One region of the Neorhizobium sp. S3-V5DH genome, then DNA from elsewhere that is predicted to be linked to it. Evidence: predicted binding sites of a transcription regulator. Region 1 holds the regulator's gene; each other region holds the start of a gene.

Region 1 (5,939 bases):
CCCTGTCGAGAGGGAACCAGAAACGGCGCCCCCTTCTACCTTCTCAGGCCGATTTTTTCATCAACGACGCGGAAAGCTTTTCCGCCGCCTTCTCTATGCGAGCAAGTCCTTCTCGGGCCTCCTCCGCAGTAACGGTCAGAGGTGGCAGCAGGCGCACGACATTGTCGCCCGCCGGAACGCCCAGCAGGCGTTCGCCACGCATCGCGCCGACCAGATCACCCGCGGGGACTTTCGCCTTGATGCCAAGCAACAGCCCCTCGCCGCGAATTTCCTCAATAATATCGGGGAACCGATCCTTGAGGCTTGCCAGACCCTGACGGAAAACGAGCGAAACGTCGCGAACATGATCGAGGAAACCCTCGGCCAGGACGACATCCAGCACGGCGTTGCCGACGGCCATGGCAAGCGGATTGCCGCCATAGGTCGTGCCGTGGGTGCCGGCGGTCATACCGGACGCCGCTTCGGCCGTCGCCAGGCAAGCGCCGACCGGGAAACCGCCGCCGATACCTTTGGCAAGCGCCATGATATCCGGCGCCACGCCCGACCATTCATAGGCAAAGAGCTTGCCGGTACGGGCCACACCGCACTGTACCTCGTCAAAAATAAGCAGAAGGCCGTTGTCGTCGCAGATCTTGCGCAGCGCCTGCAGGAACTCCTTGGGTACAGGACGAATGCCGCCCTCGCCCTGGATGGGTTCGATAAGGATCGCGGCTGTCTTTTCGCCAACTACAGCGTTCAAAGCGTCGAGATCGCCAAACGGAACCTGGTCGAAACCTTCCACCTTCGGACCGAAGCCTTCAAGATATTTCGCCTGTCCGCCAGCGGCGATGGTCGCCAGCGTGCGGCCGTGGAACGCGCCCTCGAAGGTGACGATATGGAACCTCTCGGGATGGCCCTTCACATATTGGTAGCGGCGGGCCGTCTTGATTGCGCATTCCAGCGCTTCGGCTCCGGAATTCGTGAAGAACACCTTATCCGCGAAGGAATTGTCGGTCAGGCGGCGAGACAGCGTTTCCTGACCGGGCACTTCATAGAGGTTCGACGTGTGCCACACCTTCTCTGCCTGCGCCTTCAACGCCTCGACGAGATGCGGATGAGCATGTCCCAGCGAATTGACGGCAACGCCGGCGCCGAAGTCGAGATATCGCTCGCCGCCTTCCGTCACGAGCCATACACCCTCGCCACGCTCAAAACGCAACGGGGCCCGGGCAAAGGTGTCGAAAAGCGTGGCTTCAGCCATGGCGACATCACTCCTCTAGGCAGCTTAAAGACCAGCGAACCAGCCTGAAAAATCAAAAATGCCGCCCAATGGGCGGCCAGCCGCACTATCGATGTTTAAGGCCCGGATGTCAACAAAGCTCGGCATTCTGCCGCACTACAACCGAAAACAGGCAACGCCTGCCCATGTGACAAAAATGACTCTTCCAGACAGCAAGTTGGGGAAAACCAAGAAATCGATTCTCTGCGAATCCCGCGACTCTTGCCACGGAGTCAGCCTCACACTAGGTTAAAGATCAATTACTAGACTGCATGCGGCGGAACTAGTCACCTCAAACATATATGTAGTGGGTGCTGCGGAATGATGTCTGCGGCAAAGGTGGAAGGATTCTGCATGCCGACAACGTTCAAAGGCGGAGAACGGGCATGAATTGGACAGACGAGCGTGTCGAGAAACTCAAGAGACTGTGGTCGGAAGGTCTGAGCGCCAGCCAGATCGCCGCACAACTCGGAGGCGTAAGCCGTAATGCCGTGATCGGAAAGGTGCACCGCCTCAGCCTGCCGGGCCGGGCAAAGGCTGGGGGCACTGTCGCTACGGGCCGCGCGGCGGCCAAGCGGACGACCTCAGCGCCTCGGGCACCGAATTATGCATCTCGCGTCGCGACCCGGACAGTCGCCCGTGCCGTCGGCGCGACCGTGGTCAAGGAAGAGATCGAAGTCGAAGCCTTCGAGGAGATGGAATACCGTCCGGCTTCCAACGTGGTGGTGCCTATCTCCCGTCGCCTTGCATTGACCGAGCTGACGGAACGCACCTGCAAGTGGCCGGTCGGCGACCCGTTGAAGGAAGATTTCCATTTCTGCGGCTGCGAATCCCCGGACTCCTCCCCCTATTGCAGCTACCACGCACGGCTTGCCTATCAGCCGATACACGATCGCCGCAGGACTGCTGCCCGGGCATAAGACCGGTACGCTCCGAGACGGGAATTGAAGCGGGCTTTTGCCCGCTTTCTTCATTCCGCATAGCAGCCATGTCTTCCGGCGCTTGCCTCGTCGTTAGATGATGCCTATTTTGATGTGCGCGAGGACGACCTCCCCCTCATGGGCATCACATCGGGACGACCCGGTAAGAACAAGGACCTTGGGTTCAGGGCTCCCTGGAGGTTACCATGCGTTCCACACGCGACCGCATCCGCCACGCAATCAGCTTCGAACTGATCGGGCTCGCTCTTGTCACGCCGCTCGGCGCCATAGCTTTCGGCATGCCGGTGGAAGATATCGGGATTGTCGGGATTGGCTCAGCTACGCTGGCAACGGGATGGAACTACCTCTACAATATCGGTTTCGACCACCTGATGCGGCGGCTGACCGGCAGCACGCAAAAGAGCCCTGTCGTGCGGATAGCGCATGCGATCCTGTTCGAGCTTGGCCTGCTTATCGTATTGCTGCCGCTGATCGCCTGGTATCTCGACGTGAGTCTCATTCAGGCGCTGACAATGGATATATCCTTCGCAGTTTTCTACGTGATCTATGCCTTCGTCTTCAACTGGGCCTATGACCGGCTGTTTCCGCTGCCGGAATGGTCCAAGGCAGCTACCACCGGATAACGGTCTCCCAACGCCTTAGGCACCTTGGCCAACCCACGTAGGATCCCCGATCAACGTTCTGTTTTTGCTCGTAGAACCGGCATGGAACGTTCTATGTCATCAACCGTTGATGCGGATATCCGATCACGGTTTGAAGGTTCGATCATGTCTTTCCTGCGAGCTAACGGTCTGACGATCGTGCTGATGGTGGCGGCGCTTGCCACGATCGGCGGGACGTTTATTTCCGGGTGGAGCGTTCATAACGACGAACTCGCCGAACACGGACAGGTCGCGCTCTCGGCTGTCGACTATCTCACCTCTGGACATTTTCTCTCCGCCATCTTCGAGAACTGGGAGAGCGAATTTCTGCAGATGTCCGCCTATGTTATGCTGACGGCGATGCTCTATCAAAAGGGCTCGGCGGAATCGAAGGATCCGGATCAACCCAACCCGCAGGATGAAGATCCGCGGAAGCATCTACCCGATCCCGAGGCGCCATGGCCGGTAAAGGCGGGCTCCTTCATTCGCGGCCTCTATTCCTATTCGCTCGGGATCGCGCTCGGCCTGCTGTTCCTGCTCACATTCGTGCTGCATCTTCGCTACAGCTTCGAGGCTGCCAATGTGGAAGCCGCCATGCACGGGCAGCCGACAATGCCTTTCTGGCAATATCTGGGAGACGCGCAATTCTGGTTTGAATCCTTCCAGAACTGGCAATCCGAATTCCTCTCGACTGCGGTGCTGGTGGTTCTGTCGATCTTCCTGCGCTTCAAGGGGTCACCGGAATCCAAGGCCGTGGCCGACCCGATCAGCAAGACCGGTTAAACAAGCCCGATCAGCAACGCCGCCCGTCAGGACTCCATCGAATAACCGGCGCCGCGAACGGTGCGGATGACATCCTGCATGTTGGAGAAGTTGAGCGCCTTGCGCAGACGACCGACATGCACATCGACCGTGCGTTCGTCCACATAGATATCATGACCCCAGACGCCGTCGAGAAGCTGCGAGCGAGAAAAAACCCGGCCTGGCGAGGCCATCAGGAACTCCAGCAGGCGGAATTCGGTCGGGCCCAGGCGAACCTCGCGGCTCTTGCGATGCACGCGATGGGTCTCGCGATCGAGCTCGATATCGCCGCAACGCAGCACGCTGGACAAGACTTCCGGCCGGGCACGCCGCAACATGGCCCTGACGCGCGCCATGAGTTCCGGCGTCGAAAACGGCTTCACCACATAGTCGTCCGCACCCGTTGCGAGACCGCGAACGCGTTCGCTTTCCTCGCCGCGGGCCGTCAGCATGATGATCGGCAGGCGCTCGGTCTCCGAGCGCATGCGCAAACGGCGGCAAAGCTCGATGCCTGAGACGCCCGGCAGCATCCAGTCGAGGATCAGGAGATCCGGAGTGCGTTCCTGAAGCCTGATTTCAGCTTCGTCGCCGCGCAGGATCGTCTCGACCTCATACCCTTCAGCTTCCAGGTTGTAGCGAAGAAGCACGCTCAGCGCTTCCTCGTCTTCCACCACAGCAATTTTTGGCAGCATCTCAGCTCTGCTCCATCAGCATTCCGTCATTCGGTGATCGCGCCAAGCGTATTCGATGTATCGTCCTTCGGGCGCTCGCCCTCCGGCTGGGCGCCCGTCGTCATGTAGTAGATCGTCTCGGCGATGTTGGTGGCGTGGTCGCCGATGCGCTCGATGTTCTTGGCGCAGAAGAGAAGATGCGTGCAGGTGGTGATGTTGCGCGGATCTTCCATCATATAGGTGAGGAGTTCCCGGAACAGCGAGGTGTACATCGCGTCGATCTCTTCGTCGCGGATGCGGATCGCTTCGGCCTTTTCCGCCGAGCGGCTGGCATAGACGTCCAGCACTTCCTTGAGCTGTACCAGCGCCAGATCGGAAAGGTGCTCGATGCCGCGTGCAAGCTTGCGGGGCACGCCCGTGCCCTGCACCGCGATGACACGCTTGGCGGTGTTCTTGCCCAGATCGCCGACGCGTTCGAGATCGGCTGCTATGCGCAGCGTGCCGACGATCTCGCGCAGATCGGCAGCCATGGGCTGGCGTCTGGCGATCGTGACGATAGCTTTGTCCTGAATCTCCCGCTCAGCATGATCGAGGATCACATCATCCGATATGACCTTCTGAGCCAAAGCCGAGTCCGAATTCACCAGGGCGCGCACAGCATCCGCGCACATCTGCTCAGCAAGACCGCCCATCTCGGAGATACGGCGGCTCAAATATTTCAGTTCGTCATCATAGGCCGACAGGATATGGGTCGATGCCATCGTCTAGTCCTCGATATTGGGTTGTCGGGCGGCGCAGTCGGCAGATCAGCCGAAACGGCCCATGATGTAATCTTGAGTGCGCTGGTCGTCCGGATTGGTGAACATCTTGTCTGTGTCGTTTTCTTCGACAAGCTGACCCAGATGGAACATGGCAGTGCGCTGCGACACGCGAGCCGCCTGCTGCATCGAATGCGTCACGATGACGATCGTATAGTTGGCCCGGAGTTCGTGGATCAGCTCCTCGACCTTGGCGGTTGCAATAGGATCGAGCGCCGAGCAGGGTTCATCCATCAGGATCACTTCCGGCGACACTGCCACCGCGCGGGCAATGCAGAGACGCTGCTGCTGACCACCGGAGAGGCCGGTGCCGGATTCGTGCAGGCGATCCTTCACCTCGGTCCAGAGGCCGGCCCGCTGGAGGCTGGCTTCGACGATCTGATCCATGTCGGCCTTGTTTCTGGCCAGACCGTGGATACGTGGGCCGTAGGAAATGTTTTCGTAGATCGACTTCGGAAATGGGTTCGGCTTCTGGAAAACCATGCCGACGCGGGCGCGCAATTCAACGACATCGATATTCTGATCATAGATATCGTCGGCATCGAGTGTGATCCTGCCCGTGACGCGGCAGTTCTCGATCGTATCGTTCATGCGGTTGAGGCAGCGCAGAAAAGTGGACTTGCCGCAACCGGAAGGACCGATGAGGGCAGTCACCGTGTTTTCCCGGACGTTCAGGTTGACGTCGAAAAGCGCTCTCTTTTCGCCGTAATAGACCGACACGTCCTTGCCGATCATCTTGTAGGAAGAATCGTTCATCTTCTGATCCAGCGCCTTTTCAACTGCTGCTTCTGACATCATGTTCATCGTGT
Region 2 (5,939 bases), on a different contig from region 1:
ACTCCTGGCGGTTCACAGGTGTAGCCGATATTTTCCCGATGGACAGGAGATTTGTTGCGTCGCAACGGCGCAAAGGAACTTCAAGCGGCTAAAAGCAGTTCAGCGAGTCCCCGCTCAAACGGGAACAATCAGAGGATCGTCCCATGAAGAACATCGTCGCCATTGCCGGTCTTGCCGTTATGCTGGCCGGCTGCAGCACGGCTACAGGCAGCTTCAATACTGGTGGCGGGCTGGAGCCCATCCCCGGCAGCATCACCTATGGTGGCCAGCCGCGCACCCGATTGAAAAAGGCGCCCGTCGGCAGTCTCGTGCCGCATACGTTCCGCAATTCCTTCGGCCAACGGGTGGATGAGGAATATATCATCCAGCCGGACCGCAGCCTGAAGCTGGTCAGCCGCCGGGTCTATCGGGGGCCGTTCTGGGACGATTGACAGATATCAGTCGGAGATCCTCGCCCAGGCCCGTTCGGTAGCAGGCGCCTCGTCGGTGGTGATCTGATCCGGTTTCAACGCCATCAAAGTCCTGAAGGCGTGGGCTTCGGTTTCGCTGAAGCCTGTTTCGGGGTTCTTGAGGTTGAAGGTCCAGGCATCGACCAGCTTGCCGGCATCGTGGCAGAGGGCGATCAGGTCGAGCCCGTCGCGGGCGGCCTGCAACAGGAGTTCCCAGGCAAGATAGATGGTGTCCGGCTCGGTCGGCCCGGCGAGATCGGAGCGAAGGTCTGTTTCCACAGCCTTGAGGCCCTGATGCCGATAAATCTCGACGAGCTTGTCGGTGGGGTCGATGCCGCGCTTGAGATCCGGCAGCCTTTCCTTCACTGCAAGGATGAGGTCGAGATCGGCGCCGCTGACGATGATCGAGGAACCGGCACCGGCGAAATGGTGGGCGAGATGATCGAGGCCTCGGTCGCCGATTACCGCCAGTTCATCCTTCATGTCGAATTGCAGCAGCGCGTCAGGATGCGCCGCTTCGAGCATGGTTGCCAGATCCTCGCTAAGGATCGGCGGGGTGCCGGCTTTTTTCATCCGCAGACGTCTGATGTCCTGCGCGGAAGCTTGGCGGACGAGGCCGCTGCCGTCCGTCTCGCCCTCCAGTTCCCCGTCGTGCAGCACAACGAAGCCGCCGTCGGCGCGGACCCTGAGGTCGAGTTCGGTCGAGGCGCCCAGGCGGAACCCATCCGCCATCACGCTGGCGGAAAATAGCGGATCGCTCATGCTGCGGCGCAGGCGATGCCATTTGAGACGTGTGAAATGATCGCGATAGGCGATGCCCAGGCCTGAATATTCGGATGTCATACCGGTCCGCAAAGGTGAGAGGCGATTCGGGAAGAGCCCCAGACTATGCTCTTCTGTTTCCCCTGCCACAGATCGATGACAGAATTCTGAACACCTCCTGCAATCTTCCATTCGGATTGAAGCCCGCAACAGGCGGCATGATTGGCGGCAGATTGACGCGCAACGGGGGAACATGTTGCGATGGGGGCGGGTTTGGCGGTAATCCCGCAAGGATATAGCCCGCCCTATGTCACGAAAGGCAGATATCATGGCTTATGAAGCGAACTGGGCGCCTCTTTCCCCGTACACCACCGGGATACGCGGCCGCTGCCCGCGCTGCGGCCAGGGCCATCTCTTTAACGGCTTTCTGACTTTGAAGCCGAGCTGCGAGGTCTGCGGCCTCGATTATTCTTTTGCCGATCCTGCCGATGGTCCTGCATTCTTCGTCATCTGCTTCGCCTGCGTGCCGAGCGTCGCGCTGGCGGTGTGGATCGAGGTGATGTTCCAGCCGCCGTTCTGGGTGCACCTGCTGATCTCGCTGCCCGTGCTGTTGATTACCTGCCTGCTGCCCCTCAGGCCGCTCAAGGGCTGGCTGGTCAATAGCCAGTATTTCTACAAGGCGGAGCAGGGAAAGATCGACAGAGGCCCTGGCGGAACTCAGGCGGGCGACCGGCAAAAGGACGGCAGCTGACCGGCAGTTTGCCGAACGGGCTCCATGTGCCGATCGAATTCAGGAACAATTTTCTCCTGAAGCCATTCGAGAGGTTAGAATTCAAGGAGCCCGCAATGACTGATACCGCCGAAATCGAAATGGAAGTTCACCGACGATCATTGGCCGTCGAGGGAGCGCTGCTCGTCCTGATCGACGGTCTCGCCGCGCGCGGCACGATCTCAGCGGACGAGGCGGAGGAGATGCTGCAGATATTGTCGAAGAGTTCGGATTTCTCCGCCACCCGCGCTTCGAGTTCTCTGAGGATCGTCACCCAATTGAAGCGTCTTCGTGGAGGAGATGGTGCGGCGACCCCCGGAGCTTAAGGTGGTGAACTGCAGGAAGGTGCGTTTCGGCGCGCCTTTTTCTTTTTCAGCAAGGTCTTGCTCTAAAGTGGAACATCCCGCTGTGAGGCTAGTTGGAAGATAAAACTTTCCAACGAAAAACACGGAGCTTTCCATGCCCCAGTATCCCACCCCACCTTTTCCCGAGCAGCAGCAGCCGATGCCTGGCTTTACCGGCCGTATGGACCCGGTGCCGGACCACGGCGAACTTTCTTATCGCGGTGCAGGGCGGTTAACGGGGAAAAAGGCGATCATCACCGGCGGCGATAGCGGTATCGGCCGAGCCGTCGCCATTGCTTATGCGCGCGAAGGCGCCGATCTGCTGATCTCGTATCTCGATGAGGACGAGGATGCCAGGGACACCAAACGCCTGGTGGAAGAAGCAGGCCGCAAGGCAGTGCTTATGCCCGGTGACATCAAGACCTCGGCTCATTGCCGCGCCATCATCGACAAGGCCGTCAGCGAACTCGGCGGCATCGACATCCTCGTCAACAATGCGGCGCATCAGGCCACTTTTTCATCGATCGAGGACATTTCGGACGAGGAGTGGGAGCTGACCTTCAAGGTCAATATCCACGCGATGTTCTATCTGACCAAGGCGGCCGTGCCGCATATGAAACCGGGCAGCGCGATTATCAACACCGCGTCGATCAATTCCGACAGCCCGAACCCGTCGCTGCTCGCCTATGCGACCACCAAGGGCGCGATCCAGAATTTCACCGCCGGTCTGGCGCAGCTCCTCGCCGAGAAGGGCATTCGCGCCAATGCCGTTGCGCCCGGTCCGATCTGGACGCCGCTCATTCCGTCGACGATGCCGGAAGACAAGGTGAAAGAATTCGGCAAGCAGGTGCCGATGAAACGACCGGGACAGCCGGCCGAACTTGCCACCACCTATGTAATGCTGGCGGACCCGCTCTCCAGCTACGTCTCCGGCAGCACGATTGCGGTCACCGGCGGCAAGCCGATGATCTGACCGGCTCTCCTCCCCCCCAGAACAACGGCGGCATGTGCGCAGGCCGCCGTTCGGCGTTTCAGGTTCTTCGCCCGATTTCCCTGGCCAGATCATCAAAACAGAAGGATTTGCCTTCTTCATGCGCCTCGTTCGCCAGAAGCAGGAGGCGGATCGGAAAGGCTACTGCCTTCTGATGGGAGCTCGACACGTTGAGCGGCTTGTCGTCGGCCAATACTGCGCGCTCCGTGGCTTGAAGGACATCCTGCAGTTCGGCGTTCGACACGAGCCCCTTGTCGACGAGAAGCCGGTTGACGGCGGCAAGCGCCAGATAGAGGCCTTCAAGCTGAGGGTTGGCAGTGTTCATGTCTCTGTCCTTTGCGTGGAAGACGGCACGAAGGAGGCTGCATTTTCGTCGATCAGCCGTGCTCCGCGCTGGCGGGTCAGGTAGCGCCAGATCCACTGGATGCTGACGAGCAGCCGCTTTTCGAAATTGACCAGCAGATAAACGTGCACCAGCGCCCAAAGAAGCCAGGCGAACCAGCCCTTGAGCGTCCATCTGCCGAAATCGAAGATCGCGGAATTGCGCCCCACGACCGCCGTATTGCCGCGGTTGCGGAAGCGGAACGGTTCGACTGGTTTACCAGCCAGCAAACTGGCGCCTAAAGCCTTGCCGAGATATTCTCCCTCCTGCTTGGCGACCTGGGCGAGTGCGGGCAGCGGTTTGCCGTCTTCAGCAAGTCCGAGGGCCGTGTCGCCGATGGCATAGACATCCGGAAAGCCAGTGACGGAAAGATCGGGCTCGACCGGAATCCGCCCGCCTGCCTTGCCCTCGATGCCAAGCCATCTGCCTGCGGGAGATGCCTTGACGCCGGCTCCCCAGATGACGCAGCCGGTGCGGATACGCATGGAGCCTGCCACCACCTCGTTCTTGCTGATCGCCTCCACCGCTACGCCGGTCATCACCTCGACCCCCATCTTTTCCAGTGCCTGCCGGGCATAGGCCGTGAGATCGTCTGGAAAGGCCGACAGTATCTTGGGGCCTGCCTCGATGAGGATCACCCTCATATGGTCGGGCTCCAGCTTGCGAAAGTCGCGGGTAATCATGAAGTGCCCGAGTTCCGCAATCGCGCCGGCCATCTCGACACCCGTCGGGCCGCCGCCGATGATGACGCTGGTCAGCAGCGCCTTTTTCTCTTCGGGATCGTGGGAAAGTTCTGCTTTCTCGAAAGCAAGCAGCAGGCGCTGGCGGATCAGCCGGGCTTCGTGAATGGTTTTCAGGCCTGGGGCCCAGGCCCGCCAGTCGTCGTGACCGAAATAATTGTATTCCGAACCGGTGGCGATCACGAGCCGATCGTAGGCGACCTCGTTTCCGTCATCGAGCTTCACCGTTTTCGCCGCAGCATCGACGCCGGCCACTTCCGCCAGCATGACCTTGATATTGCGGTAGCGTCCGAGGGTACGGCGGATCGGTTCTGAAATGTCCGCCGGCGACAGGGCGGCCGTGGCGACCTGGTAAAGCAGCGGCTGGAACAGGTTGTGGTTGCGCCGATCGATAACGGTGACATCCACCTCGGTATTGCCGAGCTCACGGGCTGCTGCGAGGCCGCCGAAGCCGGCGCCGACGATGACGACCCTGGGGGGCGGGCGGGAAGAACTCGTGCCGTCCACAATCTCGTTTCGGGAGTTTTTTTCGTCCATTTCCCCACCCGTTGGGCAAAGCTCGCAGCCTCGCACGACGCTCGTTCAACACCCGGAGGAGGCGTTTGTTCCAAGTCCCGTTGCCGGAACCTTTTTACGCCCGCGCCGTTCAAATCCACAACAAGGAAAGGAGAATGCCATGAACAGCATCGTTTGGTTGGTCGGCGCCGTGGTGATTGTGATCGCGGTTTTAAACCTCGTCGGATTCGCTTGATTTAGCTTGATTAATTTTATCTGGAGGCTTTGCTTCCAAACGGCAACCTGAACAGGAGATCGTCATGAACAGCATTGTCTGGCTCGTTGGAGCCGTCGTTATCGTTCTTGCCATCTTGTCCTTTATCGGCATCGGTTGAGAGGCAAGGCTCGAGGGAGAGTTATCAGAGGCACCGGACCCAGGCGGATCGGTGCCTTATTTGCTGCGCCATCACTCCGCCAGCAGAAGGCCGAAGGGGTGTTCGGCGAAGACCCAGCTAACCGGAATCCGTTCCTTCGGATCGATACTCTTGCCGCTGCAGATGTCGCGATAACGGCGGTTTGCGAGCCTCTCCGGAAGGGTGATCTCGGTCTCCGCCCATCGTTCGGAACGAGGTTCCGACACGCCCGTGTGAAGCGCATTGAAAACGAGCCTCGGGGCGATCACCACGATCGCGTCGTCGGCTTCCGCGCGGGCGAAGGCGACGATATTCCCCGCTCGCTTGCCGGTCACGCCAAGCGGCACATACTCGCCCTTGCGAAACAGCGTCGGGGCTTCCTGGCGAAGGCGCAGCAGGGCCGCGATGACCTGCTGTTTCAGTTTTCCACTCTGCCATTCCTCCTCTTCCGACGAGGCGAGTTTTCCCTTTTCCGAAAGCCGTTCCTGCAGCGCCCCGAAGTCCGGTTCCCGCCGGTTGTCCGGATCCACCAGGCTAAGGTCGAGGCCCTCGCTGCCTTGGTAGATATCGGGCACTCCGGGAGCGGTGAGTTTG
Region 3 (5,939 bases), on a different contig from region 1:
CGCGCCTCAGCGCATCAAAGAGAGGATCGAGGGAATTGGCCGGTCTTGCCGCCGAAGCAGGCATAGTCGACGGCGCGGTTGGCGCGGGCGTCTGCGCAATCGCAGGCGAGGCGATGAGGGCCGAGGCCAGAATCAGGGAGTTCAAACGAAAATAGCGCATGCGGATAAGGTAATCCGCATGCGCCGAAGGTCAAACCCGATTTGCCGGTCTGTCGACAATTTGATCGGCCGGCAGATGCCGAAGCCGAAAAAATCGTATCAGCCCTGACGAGCCTTGAAGCGCGGGTTCTGCTTGTTGATGATGTAAATGCGGCCCTTGCGGCGAACCAGACGGTTATCGCGGTGACGAGCCTTCAGCGCCTTGAGCGAGTTCTTGATCTTCATTGTACTGATCCAGCAGTCTGTGGGCCGTTAAGCCGCTTGTCCTTATCAATCAAAAGCGCGCCGCCTTTTTCTTGGAGGGGCGCGCTCTCAAGTTGGCCGTGCAGATAACCCGAGCTATTGCCTATGTCAACCTTGTGACGACGTTTTAAGCTCCGTTACATGGCCCATTTTCCTGCCTGGCCGGGATTCCGTCTTGCCGTAGAGGTGGACGAACACGTCCTTTTTCTTCAGCCAGCCGGGAAGGTCGAGAATATCGTCGCCGATCAGATTGGTCATAACGCAGTCCGAATGGCGGTGCGGATTGCCGAGCGGCAGACCTGCAACGGCGCGGATGTGCTGCTCGAACTGCGAGACGATGCAGGCCGCTTCCGTCCAGTGGCCGGAATTGTGGACGCGGGGCGCGATTTCGTTGGCGATCAGCACACCATCGGCGAGAACGAAGAATTCCATGCCGATGACGCCGACGTAATCAAGCGCGGCGAGCAGCTTTTCTGCAGATTCCCGGGCGACGCTTGCCGTTTCACCGGAAATGCGGGCGGGTAGGGTAGAGGTGTGAAGAATGCCATTGCGGTGGACGTTCTCAGCCGGATCGTAGCATGAGACCGTGCCGTCGCCGGAGCGTGCGGCGATGATCGATATCTCACGATCGAAGGGCACGAAGCTTTCGAGAATCAGCGGTACGCTACCCAGCGCCTCGAAGGCGCCGGCCGGGTCGTCTTCAGGCGAACGGAAGACGCGCTGGCCCTTGCCGTCATAACCGAGCCTGCGGGTTTTCAGGACGCCCTTTCCGCCAAAATCCGCAAGGGCCGCTTCGAGATCCTCCTGGCTGTCGACGGCATGGAAACGGGCGGTTTCGATGCCGCAGCCATTGAGGAAGCGTTTCTCGGTGAGGCGGTCCTGGGCGACTTCGAGCGCCTTTGCCGGCGGATGGACGGGCACGGAACGCTGCAGCGCTTCGGCGGCCGAAACGGGCACGTTTTCGAACTCGTAGGTGACGACGTCGCAGCGAGCGGCGAGCTCGGCCAGGGCAGCAGGATCGTCGTAGGCCGCTGTGATCTGCGTGTTCGCGACCTGGGCGGCGGGACAGTCTTCCTGCGGCTCCAGGATGATGGTGCGGAAGTTCAGCCGGGCTGCGGCCATGGCAAGCATGCGGCCAAGCTGTCCGCCGCCGATGATGCCGATCGTGCGGACGGTCATGGAGCCTCGTCTATCGGGTAGTCAGCGACTGCGGTGGACTGGCGGGCGCGCCATTCGTCCAGCCGGTCGGCAATATCGGCGTCGTTGAGGGCAAGCACGGCGGCAGCCAGCAGCGCGGCATTGATGGCGCCGGCCCTGCCGATCGCAAGCGTTCCGACTGGGATGCCGGCCGGCATCTGGACGATCGAGAGCAGGCTGTCCTGGCCGGAAAGCGCCTTCGACTGCACGGGCACGCCGAAAACCGGCAGCGGCGTCATGGCGGCGGTCATGCCGGGAAGATGTGCGGCGCCGCCGGCGCCGGCAATGATGACCTGAAAACCTTCGGCGCGGGCGCCCTTGGCAAATGCCATCATTCGCTCCGGCGTGCGGTGTGCGGAAATGATGCGGGCCTCGTAGCCGATATCCAGCGCGTCCAGCGTGTCGGCGGCATTTTTCATGGTTTCCCAGTCGGACTGGCTACCCATGATTATGGCGACGGCAGGTCTTTCAGCCATGTCGGAAGCCCCTCAAGCGATGATGTCGGGAATGATCTGATCTTCGAGCTGGCTCATCTTGTCCTTCAATGCCAGCTTCTTCTTCTTCATGCGCTGGATCCTCAGGGCATCGCAGCCGACCTCGATCATGGCGTTGATGGCGGCGTCATAATCCTCGTGCTCCTGACGGAGTTTCGCGAGCGCCAGCCGGATATCCGCCTGTTCCTGATCAGCCATATTACGGTCCCCATTCTCCATGCCCGGCTATTCTTGAGCGGTTGCCGGCAATGTCCGCAAGCCTCTACCATCAAACCACGTTAACTGGAAGTTAGCCGATGCCACGAATTTGCCCACGAGAAACCACGATTTCTCCTTCGACAAACCAGACCGATCGTGTCACACTTCTGTCGCAAACCTGAAGCCTCGGCAGAAGGGAATGTCGGGGCAGGTTGACCAAGGAAGGAACATGCCACATGACCGTCCAGGCTCATATCGCATCGCTTGAAAGGAAGCACGGTGATCTGGAAGAGGAGCTCCAGTCCATTCTGGCGTCGCCCTCTGCAGACGACCGGGAAATTGCCGAGCTCAAGCGCCGCAAGCTGCGTCTCAAAGACGAAATGCAGCGCCTTAAGGCCTCTACGCGTCACTAGTTCTCTAAAGGAGAAGAACGCCGCGCGCCTCAGGTTCATCATCAGTACGAGGCAACATTAAAAGCGGCACCAAAACCCAATCCAGAAATATGAAAATGCAGTTCTGGTCGTGGTAGGAGATCACGACCAGAACTGATCGAGCCAAAGATTGAGCCTGTCGAAGCCCTTGCTGTTGACGGCATAGATGCGCCGCGTGCCTTCTGCGGTGACCGTCACCAAATTACTTTCAAGCAAAGCTTTCAGATGCTGGGAGACCGCCGGCCGACTTATCGGCAGGCCTTGGGCGAGTTCGTTGACGGTTCTCGGCGAACGCCGCAGTTCCTCCAGCAGATAACGCCGGTTGGGATCAGCTATGGCTGCGAAGGGATCAACTGTCGTCATGGCGCAAACTTACGGTAATCCGGCCGTAACGGCAAGATTTATTGTGCGTTGCAGCAAGGTCGAGAAATTTATTCCCTTGTCCGAAACCACGCTTCAGATGGGCAATCCATCCCAGAGCAGCTTCAGCCCAGCTAGAAAGGCGAGGCCGTAGGTCATGGGATAGAAGAACTCTGCCTTCAGATGCTTGACGATCGTCGCACCCAATATCGTCGCTATCAGCGCCACCGGCAGCAGCGTCGCCGAGATTGTCAGGTTCTCCCGGTCAAGGGCGCCGAGGAAGAAATAGGGGATCACCTTCACGGCATTGACGATCGCGAAAAACCGGATGCTGGCGCCGGTGTAGGATCGCGGGTTGAGCCGCATCGGCAGGACATAGATCTGGAATGGCGGGCCGCCCGCATGGGCGACAAAGCTCGCATAACCTGAAAGCGCGCCCCAGAACGTCGCGGCGACCGGGCGGTGCGGCAGAGGATCTGCGGGCCTGCTGGAGTGCGGCCCATAGACCTGCCAGAAGTAACGGACGGTAAAAAGAATGGTGGCTATGGCGATCACCAGGCGCAGCGCATCGTCCGAGACATAGGCCGATGTCGCCCAGCCGAGCGCGATGCCGATGATGCCGCCCGGGAGGATCATCAAAAGCGTCGTCGGGTCGTTATACTTCCGCCACGACCACAGCGCGACGATATCCATGAGAATCAGGATCGGCAGGAAGATCGCCGCCGCCTTGACCGGATCCACGGCCATGGACATGAGAGGCACGCCCATCAGGCCGATCGCGCCTCCGATTCCCCCTTTCGAAAGGCCGACAAGCAAAACGGCAGGCACCGCAAAGGTAAAAAAGGTCAGGCTGAGGGTGTCGGGCATGAAGCTTTCGGAGGGGAGAGGCGGTTGATCCTTCAATCGGTCCGGTCTATCGAATTTGCAGACAGAAAACGAGTGCGGATTTCACTGAGCCGAATCCGCGAACAGGATTTGAGATGACCCAACCGGAAGACCGCTGCCGCCTCGTGCTGATCTTGCCGGAGAGCGATGATACCGCCGGACAGGCGCGACAGCTCGAAGACGCGCTTGCAGGGGGGGATGTCGCATCGGTGATCATACCCCAATACGGTCTCGACGATCAGGCCTTTCAGAAGCGCGCCGAGCTTATGGTGCCGATCGTTCAGGGGGCAGGCGCGGCGGCGCTGATTGCCGGCGACAGCCGCGTGGCGGGCCGGGTCAAGGCGGACGGATTGCATATGAACGGCACATTGACGGAGCTTGACGAAGCGATCGAGAAGTTCGTGCCCAAGATGATCGTCGGCACGGGCGGGGCTGCCGACCGGCACCAGGCGCTCGAAATCGGCGAACGCCGCCCGGACTACATCTTTTTCGGCAAGCTCGACGGCGACATCAAACCGGAGGCGCATCCGAAGAACCTCGCGCTTGGCGAATGGTGGGCCTCCATGGTGGAAATTCCCTGCATCGTCATGGGCGGCAGCGATCCCTCATCTGTGCTTGCTGTTGCCGAGACAGGCGCGGAATTCGTCGCCCTGCATAAGGCGGTGTTTTCTTCCGAAAAAGCAGCAAAAGCTGTCGTCGCCGAGGTCAACGCAATCCTGGACGAAAAAGCGCCACGGTTTGAGGCTTGATGCTCCGCCATGGCATCGAACCGATTTTTCCGCGTGATTCTGAACGGGCTGCTTGCGAGCGTCTTCGCATCGGCGACGATGACCGAGTTGGCCATGGCACAGGATATGAGGCCGGTAACCCGGCCAGTCGATCCCGGCACGCAGCCGATGAAGAAAGATCGGGTGGAGACACAGCCGGTACCCGATGCATCGAGAGATACGGCCGAACCGGAGGGGCAGGCGGTTGGCATCGTTCCCTCCGGCGGCGTCGCACTCTACCAACGCATGGGCGCGGCTCTGCCACCCGCCCCACCTGAAAGACCCTATGCAGGTGCCATCGACGAGGCTTACGGCGCTTATCAGCGCGGTCTTTATGCCACCGCGCTCGACCGGGCGCTGACGCGGGCGGGAGCCGGCGATGCAGCGGCGCAGACGCTTGTCGCCGAAATGATGACCAAGGGCCTGGGCCTTAAACGGGACGCCAAGACGGCGGCATTCTGGTACAAAAAGGCGGCAGAAGGCGGCGATCCGGCTGCCATGTTCCAATATGCGCTGCTCCTGATGAGCGGACGCGACGTCCCGCGCGACAAGAAACAGGCCGACGATTTCATGCGCAAGGCCGCAGAGGCTGGAAATTCCTCGGCGCAGTTCAACTGGGGGCAGATCCTCGTCTCCGACAATCCCGGCGAAAAAGGCCTGCACCTGGCACTGCCCTTTTACGAAAAGGCCGCAGCGCAGGGGGTGGCGGACGCTCAATATGCCGTCGCGCAACTTTATGTGGCGCTCAGGGACGTACCGGAGAAGAAGAAGGCCAAGGCCCGAGAATGGATGGAGCGTGCCGCCAAGGCAGGTTTCGACACAGCACAGCTCGATATGGGAATCTGGCTGGTGAACGGCGTTGGCGGCGAACGCGACTACGAGAAGGGTTTCGAATGGATGCGGATTGCCGCCCATCGCGGCAACGTCGCGGCGCAGAACAAGCTGGCGCATCTCTATATCAATGCGCTGGGCACACGGCCCAATCCCATCGAGGCGGCAAAGTGGTATGTTCTCTCGCGCCGCGCAGGAATGAAGGATCCGGAACTCGAAGATTTCTACCTCGGAATCAATGAGGAAACACAGAAACAGGCGATCGAGGCGGCAAACAGGTTCCGTCGAGGGTAAGGGGCGGTCCGGCGAACGGAAAATCGATCGAGGGATCGCTTTCGGCGTCGAACGCCTCTAAGCGTGAACGGAAGGCCGGG
Region 4 (5,939 bases), on a different contig from region 1:
TGATCCTGATGGACGTGTCCATGCCGGTCATGAACGGACATCAAGCGACCCAGAAGATCCGCGAGCTGGAGAAGCAGAGCGGGTCGCACACGCCGATCATCGGGGTGACCGCGCATGCGCTGGAAAGCGACCGTGAACTCTGCATCAAGGCCGGCATGGACGATTATCTGTCGAAGCCGATCAGCCCGGAGGCTCTGGAATCCAAGATCCGTGCCTGGATCGGCGGCGGTGCCGCGCATTCGGTTTCAGGCTAGCTCACAGTGGATTGCCTACTCCCATTGTACTAACCCGTATGGGGGGTTTTTCGGCGCAACGATTGTGCCATTCTCCATTCGCTCAACAGACTGTTGAGGGCTCGAACGGGAAAAACGGTCGAGCCCTAATTTTCCCAGTAAGTGCTGCGTCTGGTGAAGGGCTCGCGCCTTGGCGGACCGGCGCGAGCCCTCAGGCGGGCTCCGGCTCGCTGAGATGGCCGGTTTTTTCGCATCCCGCTTCAAACGACCGTTTCCTTCTTCAACCCGGTCTCGCCCGCTCCCTGCGCAAATAAATAACTGAACAGGCGGCGAAAGCTCGAATTGTAAGTACGTGCTAAAATAGATGTTTATAAACATGCTGTTCTCTTTGAGCCTGTGCACAGGGCTTCCCCAAGCAGGTCAGAAGGAACATCATGCAGCTCTCCCATATCCTCGGCGTTCTCTGTCTTTCCACGACATTGGCGCTTGCCCCTCTGAACATGATCTTGGTCGATAGTTCGCCAGCCTTTGCAAAGGGCGGCAACGGCGGCGGTAATGGTGGTGGCGGAGGCGGCGGTAACGGCGGTGGTGGAGGCGGCGGCGGTGGCGGCAATGGAGGAGGAGGCGGAGGAGGCGGTCACGGCGGCGGTGGCCACAGTGGCGGCAAAAGCGGCGACCGTTCGGGAAGCAAGGGGGCGAACGGCCGGAGCGCCGACAGCCGGACCGACAAGGCCAGCAGATCGCAGCAGGCCGGCAAGTCGAAGCCGAACGTAAAGACCGTCGGCAAGGGGGCGACCACGGCAGTTGGCCGGAAGTCAGCGGCGGCTCAGAAGGCAAAGCCGGAGAAAAATCTCGCTGCCCAACTGGCCGGGCTGAATTCGCTGAAACGCAATTACCACGCGCTGATGAATACGGCCGATCCTCGGATGGCGGCGATTTCCGCCTTCAGCACTGCCTACGCACAATATGAGCTCACGCACGGCGCCGCGCCGCCGGCGGACGATCCTGTTCTCGGCGATGCGGCCCTGAGCGAGGCTTTGGCGGCGGCGGGAAAAATGGAGACGGTCGCGCCGGAAGCCCTCGGCTGGGCGAAGGACGTGCTTGGCGTCGGACCGGCGGTCGGCACGATCGACAAGATGAGAGAAGCGCTGGCGAAGCAGACGACCGAACCCACCGACGATACGGATGCGGATGAGGACACAACCGAAACGCCTTCGCCGGACGAAACCGTTAACGGAGAGCCGGACGATACCGATCCGGTCGAAACCGCCGCCAGCGGAGACACTGCTACGGCCGAAGCGGCAACTCCCTGAGTTGATGCCGTGTGGCACGACAATACCGGCAAAGTCCCGGCCAAACCTTTTCCGGAAGGTAGCCATCTACTGACACAAAAGCACATCGGCACGGTGGAACCGGTGGTGGGCGAGGTGGCCTACCCGTTTCAGCCAGCCTGCCTTTGACGATGCAGCATTTCACGCACCAGGCTCACAAGCTCCAGCAGCGGCGTTCCCCGTCGCTGCTCCACATCGATCCGACGACAAATCAAACGCAGGTCCAAGCCCACAAACATCATGCTTACCCCAATGAATCAGCCCACCTGATATATAGCTGGATTTGCGGCCGAGGAGTATTTTCGTGTGCGCGGATCAGGAGAGTGACTTTGGCCGGCTTCCATTCGATTTAGGCCATAAGGGGATGTTGATGCAGCCGTTTCACCCAATGTCGAAGTTGATCTGGGTCAAGAACTAGGGTCACTTGAGATGTGAGACGGCACCATTGTACCCCCCAACGCAGTGCGGTCTTAGCGGCCGGTATTCATTGACCGGCCGCTTCCTTTTATCGGTACTTCGCCCTGGGCCGGGTCTTCTCGATTTATGAAGTCCAATAGATTGGAGCAGAAGAATGTGCCCTTGGATATTGTCGAGGATTGTTTGAAGATAGTAAGTGTGTTCTTTCATTTTGTATCTGATGCGACAGAAACACTACCCACAACGGATGATCTTCCAGACTGCGGTCTAGCTCCTTTGAGGGAATTGTGAGTTTCCATCCAGAGCGTAATGTTCTCTTTCTTCCCAGGTCATGCATAGAAGAGTCTTGAACTTGGGAGAGGCCCGCGCAGGGGGAACAGGCGCGGGCCTTCTGCTATTCAGGAGAATAGCGATCGTCGCTGTTATTGCAGCAAGGGTGCGGGACAGCGGGTCAGGCTTTGACGCCGCACAGCATCTCGCGTTTTCCGGCAAATCCGGGGCGACGTTCGACGGCGAAGCCGGCCGCGGATAAGTTGCGGCGCACGAAGCCGGCAGCGGCGTAGGTACCGAACGTCCCTCCCGGTACCGTCTTCTCGTGGATTGCCTGCATCAGGTCCGGCGACCACATGTCCGGATTGCGGGACGGGGCGAAGCCGTCGAGGAACCAGGCGTCGAAACCCAGTTCGATGGCCATCACGGATTCCAGCGCGGGACCGCAGACGACGGTGAGCCGGGTTTGCCGGTCCGCTTCGATCTCGACCCTTCCGGCGGGTTTATCCGGCCAGACGGCGGTAAGCGCTGTATGCTCCGCATCGATTTCCGGCCAACGGGCCAACGCGCGGTCGATCTCCTCGCTCTTCATCGGGTAGAGTTCGAAGGAAATGAAGTGAAGTTTTCCGGCCGGGAGGCGGGTGAGCTTCCATTGGCGCCAGGTTTCGCAGAAATTCAGACCCGTGCCGAAACCGAGTTCTCCGATCTTGAAGTCTCCGGATGGTGACCCGCAGTCCCGCCAACGATCCGGCAGGCCGTTGCCTGCGAGGAAGGTGTGGCCGCATTCCAGCCGCCCATCGGTGCGACAATAAAAGTGATCGCCAAACTTTTGCGAATAGGGCATATCGCCCTCGTGCCAGTCCAGCGGCTGGTCTTCCCGGGCAACACTGTCGGGGGTCGCAAGCTTTTCGAGGTCATCGTCGCTCATGGGACATGCGGATAATCCTGCCGGGTCCAAGGGTCAATCGGATCTTGGCGGTCGATCTCACGATCTTCCGGCAGCTGTCGATCTCGTCATCCTCGGAGGCGGCGTCATGGGCCTCTGGGCGGCGGTCAAGGCAGAGCGCCTCGGTATCAGGACGCTGCTCGTCGATGCGGGCCGGATGGGGCAGGGGGCGAGCGGCGGACTGCTCGGCGCGCTGATGCCGCATATGCCGGACAAATGGAACGAGAAGAAACAGTTCCAGTTCGACGCGCTGCTGTCGCTCGAAGAGGAGGTCGCCGGCATCGAGCAGGCGACCGGCATGACCTGCGGGTACCGCCGTTGCGGTCGGCTGATCCCCTTGCCGAAACCGCATCTCAGAACGATCGCCTTGCGGCACTCGCAGGATGCCGAAATCTGTTGGCATCAGCATGGCCGCCGTTTCCACTGGCATGTCGTCGATCGCGGCGTTCAGGAGGGTTGGCCGGATGCAACCTTTACCGAAGCCGGTCTTGTTCATGACACTTTCGCGGCGCGCGTTTCGCCGCGCGGTCTTACTGCGGCGCTTGTGGCTTTCCTGCGTGCGGCAAGACACGTCCGGATTATCGAGGGGCTTGTCGCCGATCGGGTCGATCCGGAGAAAAACCGTGTGATTTTCGCAGGCGGCGAAAGTACTGCCTTCGGACATTGCATCGTGGCGGCGGGCCACCAGTCCTTCCCGTTGCTGGGGGAAATCTCTCCGCCGCTGCCACGGCCGCTCGGACAGGCAGTGAAGGGCCAGGCGGCATTGCTCAGGGCCGACGTCGATCCGACACTGCCGATCATCTTCCTCAACGGGCTCTATGTCGTCGCCCACGAGGGCGGGCATGTCGCGGTCGGCAGCACCAGCGAGGACGTGTTCGAAGACGCAGCCTCGACGGACGGTCTGCTCGACGATCTGGTCAGCCGCGCTCGCGATCTCGTGCCGGCCCTGAGGGAAGCGCCGGTGATCGAGCGCTGGGCGGGGCTTCGGCCCAAAGCCATCGACCGCGACCCGATGGTCGGGCCGCATCCGGATCACCGCAAGGTGATTGCTCTTACCGGGGGCTTCAAGGTCAGCTTTGGGCTCGCCCACAAGCTCGCCGAAGTAGCACTCCGTACGGTAAACGGCGAGGAAATGCAGCTTCCGGACTCCTTTGCCCTGGAAAGCCACCTGGCCGCTGCCGCGCGCTAAACGCGAATCCTTCCGTCGCCCTCGTCGTTAATCTGTCACGCAAATCACGTACCTCCATTCGTGGGGTCGATGAGCAATACGTAAAATACCGGGGCGGAAAAGAAGGGACGCACGAGAAGGTGATGCATGCGTTATGCCATATATTTCACGCCTCCGGCTTATGATCCGCTGACGCTGGCCGCCGCCCAATGGCTTGGCCGCAACGCCTTTTCCGGCGAGGCCATGGAGCCGCCGGCGATCCGAGGCATCGGCATCCACGACATCGCCTTCAACACCGCGCTACCGCGCCGCTCCGGTTTCCACGCCACGCTGAAGTCGCCCTTCCGGCTTGCACCCGGCGTTACCGAACAGGCACTGCTGCGGCACCTGATGCGATTTGCGGGCGCGCACGATCCGTTTGATCTGCCGAGACTGGAAGTCGTTCGGCTCGGCAATTTCTTCGGCCTTGCACCGGTGCTGCCCTGCGAGACCATGCGGTTTCTCGCTGCCGCCGTCGTGCAGGAGTTCGACGCCTTTCGCGCTCCGCTTTCCGAAGCGGAGCTGGAGCGCTGCGATCCGGGCGACCTGACAGCTCCGCAATTTGCAAACCTGCACCGCTGGGGCCACCCTTACGTGATGGACGAATTCCGCTTCCACATGACCCTCACGGGGCCGCTTTCCGCGATCGACATGCCGCGCTTCGAGCTGGCGTTGCGCGATCACTTCGAACCCTTCCTCAGGAAGCCGGTCGAGGTCGCCAACCTCGCCCTATTCGTCGAGGAGGAGCAGGGCGCACCTCTCCTCGTCCACTCCCTGCATCCCATGGGTCGGGTGGCGTCACGCAAGATCGCCTGAGACCCTCCGGCGTCACTTTTGTTCAAGAAGCCAAGGCGCAAATCTGCTATATCCGCGTGATGGACAATATCTCGCAGGAGCAGGCAGCCGACCACATGCCGCTCGCGGACGCGGAAACCACCCGCTTCTGGCGGGACAGCCGCTTCGGCGGCATGGAGTGCCTGACCGCCACCTTCCTGACCCACGAATTCGCCCCGCATGCCCATGACACATTCAGCATCGGCGCCATCGAGAGTGGTGGCCAGATCGCCACGATCCGCGGCACAAGGGAAGCGTCCGGACCGGGCGACCTCTATCTCATCAACCCGGGCGAGATCCATGATGGAGCGCCCTACGAGGGCGGCTACCGCTACCGCATGATCTATCCGGACCTCTCGCTGCTGCGCGAAATCCTGGAAGACGTCACCGGGAAGCCTTTTCGGGGCATGCCCGCCTTCGGCAGGCAGATACTTCGCGACCAGTCGCTCGCGGATGCTTTCCATGCGGCGCATCGCACCCTCGAGTTGGGGTCCGGCGCGCTGGAGACGAGCCAGGCAATGTTCCTGGTGCTGGACGCCATGTTCCGGCGGCACGGCAGCTCGATCATCGTGCCGACCGATACAGCTGAAAGATCGGCCGTGCATCGGGCGCGCGACTACCTGGTGGAGAATTTCGCCAGCGATGTCGGACTGGAGGAACTTGCCGAAGTGGCGGGCTTGAGCCGTGCCCATCTCATCCGC

What was found. Region 1 encodes PhoB, which activates phosphate uptake and scavenging genes when phosphate is short. Its sites were predicted from a motif close to TGTCATNNANCTGTCAT; they were not measured.
Region 2: a site for PhoB is predicted at 1,357-1,373, ahead of EDE09_RS05700 (glycerophosphodiester phosphodiesterase family protein). Genes of this name have one in related genera too.
Region 3: a site for PhoB is predicted at 2,449-2,465, ahead of EDE09_RS25270 (DUF465 domain-containing protein). Genes of this name have one in related genera too.
Region 4: a site for PhoB is predicted at 4,409-4,425, ahead of EDE09_RS04755 (DUF1045 domain-containing protein). Genes of this name have one in related genera too.

Annotation. Positions count from the first base shown of each region.
Region 1 covers NZ_SMCL01000001.1:176,466-182,404, reverse strand. Annotated here, with positions in the region: gene EDE09_RS00925 (aspartate aminotransferase family protein) at 44-1,240, opposite strand; gene EDE09_RS00920 (GcrA family cell cycle regulator) at 1,645-2,178, shown strand; gene EDE09_RS00915 (PACE efflux transporter) at 2,385-2,822, shown strand; gene EDE09_RS00910 (DUF6766 family protein) at 2,967-3,623, shown strand; gene phoB (phosphate regulon transcriptional regulator PhoB) at 3,650-4,333, opposite strand; gene phoU (phosphate signaling complex protein PhoU) at 4,360-5,073, opposite strand; gene pstB (phosphate ABC transporter ATP-binding protein PstB) at 5,119-5,934, opposite strand.
Region 2 covers NZ_SMCL01000002.1:442,972-448,910, reverse strand. Annotated here, with positions in the region: gene EDE09_RS05705 (hypothetical protein) at 144-431, shown strand; gene EDE09_RS05700 (glycerophosphodiester phosphodiesterase family protein) at 438-1,292, opposite strand; gene EDE09_RS05695 (DUF983 domain-containing protein) at 1,540-1,962, shown strand; gene EDE09_RS05690 (hypothetical protein) at 2,058-2,306, shown strand; gene EDE09_RS05685 (SDR family oxidoreductase) at 2,440-3,297, shown strand; gene EDE09_RS05680 (hypothetical protein) at 3,356-3,640, opposite strand; gene EDE09_RS05675 (NAD(P)/FAD-dependent oxidoreductase) at 3,637-4,974, opposite strand; gene treY (malto-oligosyltrehalose synthase) at 5,399-5,939, opposite strand, start outside.
Region 3 covers NZ_SMCL01000028.1:7,450-13,388, reverse strand. Annotated here, with positions in the region: gene EDE09_RS25295 (hypothetical protein) at 1-160, opposite strand, end outside; gene ykgO (type B 50S ribosomal protein L36) at 259-384, opposite strand; gene EDE09_RS25285 (5-(carboxyamino)imidazole ribonucleotide synthase) at 511-1,581, opposite strand; gene purE (5-(carboxyamino)imidazole ribonucleotide mutase) at 1,578-2,075, opposite strand; gene EDE09_RS25275 (DUF465 domain-containing protein) at 2,088-2,291, opposite strand; gene EDE09_RS25270 (DUF465 domain-containing protein) at 2,528-2,704, shown strand; gene EDE09_RS25265 (metalloregulator ArsR/SmtB family transcription factor) at 2,825-3,085, opposite strand; gene EDE09_RS25260 (sulfite exporter TauE/SafE family protein) at 3,179-3,949, opposite strand; gene EDE09_RS25255 (thiamine phosphate synthase) at 4,063-4,716, shown strand; gene EDE09_RS25250 (tetratricopeptide repeat protein) at 4,726-5,859, shown strand.
Region 4 covers NZ_SMCL01000002.1:252,912-258,850, reverse strand. Annotated here, with positions in the region: gene EDE09_RS04775 (response regulator) at 1-254, shown strand, start outside; gene EDE09_RS28065 (hypothetical protein) at 668-1,546, shown strand; gene mnmD (tRNA (5-methylaminomethyl-2-thiouridine)(34)-methyltransferase MnmD) at 2,433-3,179, opposite strand; gene EDE09_RS04760 (FAD-binding oxidoreductase) at 3,178-4,386, shown strand; gene EDE09_RS04755 (DUF1045 domain-containing protein) at 4,513-5,220, shown strand; gene EDE09_RS04750 (AraC family transcriptional regulator) at 5,280-5,939, shown strand, end outside.